Regions from separate parts of the Butyribacter sp. genome, predicted to be linked through region 1. Evidence: predicted binding sites of a transcription regulator. Region 1 holds the regulator's gene; the other holds the start of a gene.

The links. Region 1 encodes NrdR, which represses ribonucleotide reductase genes. Its sites were predicted from a motif close to CACAANATNTTGTG; they were not measured.
Region 2: the regulator NrdR is predicted to act here: its motif matches at 898-911, upstream of nrdD (anaerobic ribonucleoside-triphosphate reductase).

Annotation. Positions count from the first base shown of each region.
Region 1 covers NZ_DBLYGC010000016.1:27,950-30,367, reverse strand. Annotated here, with positions in the region: gene ACZLXV_RS08705 (YifB family Mg chelatase-like AAA ATPase) at 1-1,224, opposite strand, end outside; gene nrdR (transcriptional regulator NrdR) at 1,312-1,764, opposite strand; gene ACZLXV_RS08695 (YlmC/YmxH family sporulation protein) at 1,844-2,104, opposite strand; gene sigG (RNA polymerase sporulation sigma factor SigG) at 2,120-2,418, opposite strand, start outside.
Region 2 covers NZ_DBLYGC010000007.1:12,755-15,172, forward strand. Annotated here, with positions in the region: gene nrdD (anaerobic ribonucleoside-triphosphate reductase) at 1-811, opposite strand, end outside; gene ACZLXV_RS04465 (sigma-70 domain-containing protein) at 951-1,871, opposite strand; gene ACZLXV_RS04470 (hypothetical protein) at 2,036-2,418, opposite strand, start outside.

The DNA.
Region 1 (2,418 bases):
TGAGCTCTCTGCTTTTTCATTACCGTTTATTTCATTGTATTTTAATACAACTGTTTCCGTAAAAATATCTATTCTGTCAAGCAGTGGTTTACTCACCCTGCCAAGATAATTTTTTATCTGCATCTGTGTACAGCTGCACCTTTTTCTGTCAGGATAATAACCGCATTTACATGGATTTAATGCTGCCGTAAGCTGGAATTTTGCCGGATATCGGCAGCTTCCTTCCAATCTCGAAACATTTACATATCCTTCCTCTAAAGGCTGCCTCATAACTTCAAGTGTCTGCCTGTTAAATTCCGGAAGTTCATCGAGAAAAAGTACACCGCATGATGCAAGGCTTAATTCGCCGGGTTTTGGATATTTTCCACCTCCCGCAAGTGCAGTCTGGGTAATCGTGTGATGCGGTGCTCTAAAAGGTCTTTTAACCACAACCGGCATCTGTTCATTTAAAAGCCCCGAGACACTATATATCTTGGAGAGTTCCATCCTCTCTGAAAATGTGAGTTTTGGCATAATCCCCGGAATACTTTGTGCTATCATTGTCTTTCCGGTTCCGGGTGCTCCTATAAGTGCGATATTATGCATTCCCGATACCGCTGCCTCAACCGCTCTCTTTGCACCTGCCTGTCCTTTTATGTCAGAAAAATCAACATCCGTCCCATCCGCAAATATGCTGATGTCAAGCTCATCTTTAGATATATGCTCATCAATTTTTCCGCTATTGATAATATCAAGCATTTCGTTAAGATTTGAGACACCTATTATGTTAATTTTACTTACGATTTCTGCCTCCGGAATATTATCTTTTGGTACAATGCAATACTTAAATCCATTTTCATATGCTGTATAAACTCTGGGAAGTACACCGTTTACTGATTTTATTTTTCCATCAAGACTTAATTCACCGATAAATAGACTCTGTTTTAAGAATGTTTTGTCTATATAGCCAAATGCAGCCAAAATAGCCACAGCTATAGACAAATCAAAAGACGTTCCATCTTTTCTTATATCAGCAGGGGAAAGATTTATCGTTATTTTTTTCGGCGGAAATCTGTATCCGCTGTTTTTTAACGCTATCCTGACTCTTTCCCTTGCCTCTTTCACTTCTGATGACAGATATCCAACAAGTATGAGCCCCGGAAGCCCATCTGAAATATCTGCCTCAACATGCACAACACAGCCGTCTATCCCACAGACAGCCGCACTAAACGATTCACTATACATAATTTTCCCTCCGTGTACAGTAAATCCCCGTAAATCATATTCATATACTAACAGAATATTTTTAATATGACAATATTTTGAAATAAATTATTTGTCCAAAATTCTTTTTAGCTCTTCCATAAAAGTATCCACATCCTTAAATTCCCTGTATATAGATGCAAATCTTACATATGCAACCGCATTGAGTTTTTCAAGGCTTTTCATAACAAGTTCTCCTATGAGACTGCTCGGAACCTCATTTGCCTCCCTGCTGAAAACTTCTGCTTCTACATTATCAACGAGGGCATTCATGGCATCTACCGAAATAGGCAGTTTATGGCATGATCTGAAAACACCCCTCTCTATCTTTGAGCGGTCATACGGTTCCCTTGTCTGGTCTTTTTTTATGACAACAAGCGGAATTGATTCGACTTTCTCATATGTAGTAAATCTTTTATTGCATTTATCACACTGCCTTCTTCTTCTTATAGATGCATTTTCATCCGCCGGCCTTGAATCTATCACTCTTGTATCTGCTTCACCGCAAAATGGACACTTCATAATCATTATCCTCCAGTCAAATATCATTATTCAGAATAATTATAATAGAAGAAACCCTAATTGTCCATCGGATAAATTGCTACCATTCACATTTATGAAGGCATTTTGCGGCTTCTATTTCAACAAGCACCACGTCGGAGCCTATCCGCTTTACGCATTCGTATGGTATCAGATACTCACTGTCACGTCCTATAATCCCAAATATTTTGCATGGACCCGGTATTACAAGTGTACAGATTCTGCCTGTACGTTCCTCAAAATCTATATCACAAATATTACCAAGCCTCTCCCCATCACAGACATTGACTACTTCCTTTTCCCTGAGTTCACAAATCCTCATACTTCCCCCAAATAACTATAAATATTGTTTCATAACCTTCAAAGCTCTTTTTTCGAGCCTGCTTACCTGAGCCTGTGAAATACTTATTTCATTGGCAACTTCCATCTGCGTTTTCCCCTCATAATATCTCATTTTTATTATGCGATGCTCTCTCTCAGACAGGTGGTCTATCGCTGCTTTTATCGACATTTTCTCTACCCAGTCTTCCTCAAGATTTTTCTTATCACTTATCTGATCCATAATATACAGAGTATCCCCTCCCTCTGCAAATACAGGTTCATAAAGCGAAACCGGACTTTGTATCGCATCAAGTG
Region 2 (2,418 bases), on a different contig from region 1:
CACCTGATTTTAATTCATCATGAAGTCTGTCATTTACAAATTCTTCAAGAATATCCTCTGTTATGGTATCACCATACTTTGCCCTGTAATGTGCTTCATATTTATCATGGCTCTTTCTAAGATACTTTCCAAGATGTCTTATATCAACAGACTGTCCCCCATACTGACTGCTTGCCACTGCTGATATAATCTGTGTCATAACCGTACAGGCAACCTGAAAACTCTTTGGCGTCTCTATGAGTTTGCCATTCATAACAGTTCCATTTTCAAGCATATCACCTATATTGATAAGACAGCAGTTAAATATGCTTTGAAGAAAATAATCCATATCATGAAAATGAAGTATTCCTTCTTCGTGTGCCTTAACAATCTTTTCAGGAAGAAGCACACGCTTTGTAAGGTCTTTTGAAACCTCCCCCGCTATAAGATCTCTCTGTGTTGAAGCAATGTACGCATTTTTATTGGAGTTTTCCTCCATTACGTCTTTGTTGCTGTTTTTTATAAGGCTCATAATAGAATCATCCGTAGTATTTGCACGGCGAACCATTTCTCTTGTATATCTGTAAATTATATACTTTTTAGCCAGCTCAAATTTTCCCTCGCTCATGAGCTTCTGCTCTATCATATCCTGAATGTCCTCAACCATCATGTTGTCCACATGCTTATTCTCAATTCCGGCAACGATAGAGTCTATCTTTTCTTCATTGACCTGTTCGCTTTTATCTACTTCTGCATTAGCTTTCTGAATTGCAATAACAATTTTATTGCGATCATACTCAACTACTCTGCCATCCCTCTTAATTACCTTCATCATATTTCCTCCAATCTAAACTTGTTCCGACGTATGTCCTATGTCAAAACGCAAGACCCATTATAGCACTTGGACCTAAAAATGTCCACAATATATTGTGTTTATTTTTAATAAAATCACAAAATATTGTGGACACCCACTATTTCCTATATCTTACTGCTGTAGTATCGGCTATCCTTTGTGTGTCTTTTGACAATCCCATAATTCCTCTTATTTCATCGACCGGGATTTTTGTATACTCAGATAGTTCTTCTTTTGTCGGAACTCTTCCCATCTCTTCTGTCATATATTTTGCTGCCTCATTGAGCAGGTTTGTTCTTGCAAGCACGGCACTCTCCCAATCCTTATCCGATGTCATGCTGTCAAGCAAAGATTCAATCGAATTTGTAACTTCCATATATATAGTACCGTCTATACTCTCAAAAACCGGTTTTCCTGCCGCATCAACATAATTCTTTTTATTTTCTTCTATAACCGATATTGCTTCCAGCAGTCCGACATTCCCCTCCGCTATAAGTTCATCAACACCTATAATCTCTTTTTTTACAGCCTCCCTGTCAGAATACTTATTTGCAATATTTATAACCTGTGTCAATCTGTTTTCTATAAATTTATTTCTCGCTTCTTTATCTCCATTCAAAAACTCTGAAACCAATTTTTTCTCGTCATTATCCTCATAATAATCAAGTTTCTTTATCTCATCCATGTAAATTCTGCTATTATATTCTGCACGCTTTTTAGATAATGCCTTTTCGTCTGTGCCATTTTCCTTTTTGTCCTGCTCTTTACTTTTTTCATCGGGTTTTACTGATGTTTCTTCCTCGTCTTTTTGATTTTTGTTCTCATTCCTTAAATCAACAGCCTTTGGAATGAATCTATATCCCTCTATATTGATTCCCGAAAGTGAAAGATAATAATAGACCTGTTCAAACTGTTCTTCCGATAGATTCATATCACTCAAATATTTTTTTATTTCTTCTTTTGTCAAACTGTTATTTTGCGAAACCGCAATATTCTTAACAGCATCCAATGCCTCAATAAATTTTCCCTGGTCTGACATATAATCTCTCCTATTCTCTTAATTTTGCAAGAAAAATGGACTGCCATATGAAATTATATTCCTATTGACAATCCATTTTCATAACTTATCAATTATTTATTAAAAGTAATAATATGTATCAATAACTGTCTTGTTCAGATAGTATCTTTGACTTTTAACAAACATTATTTCTTAAATGTAATCTTGAAGCTTACTTTAAGAGTCTTCTTGAATTTTAATTTGTTAGGATCTACAGGATAGTTTGCTTTCTTAGCTGCTGTCTGTCCTTTTCCGTATACATTAAAGATTTCAAGACGATATTTGTTGTTCTTCTGATCTGCCTCAAGGTAACCCTGTTTAAGTTTGTTAGCCTTAACTTTGATAGCTTTTCCGTCAACTGCAATCTTAACATTTGAAATTTTAATCTGGCTTGCCTTGTATGTCTTCATAGCATCTACAACATCTACACAAAATACTGCTGCTTTTGTAATGCCCTCTTTTGAACCATTGATTGCACTTCTCTTAAGAGTCATAGTTACATTCTGTGAACCCTTCTTAGCTGTAACAG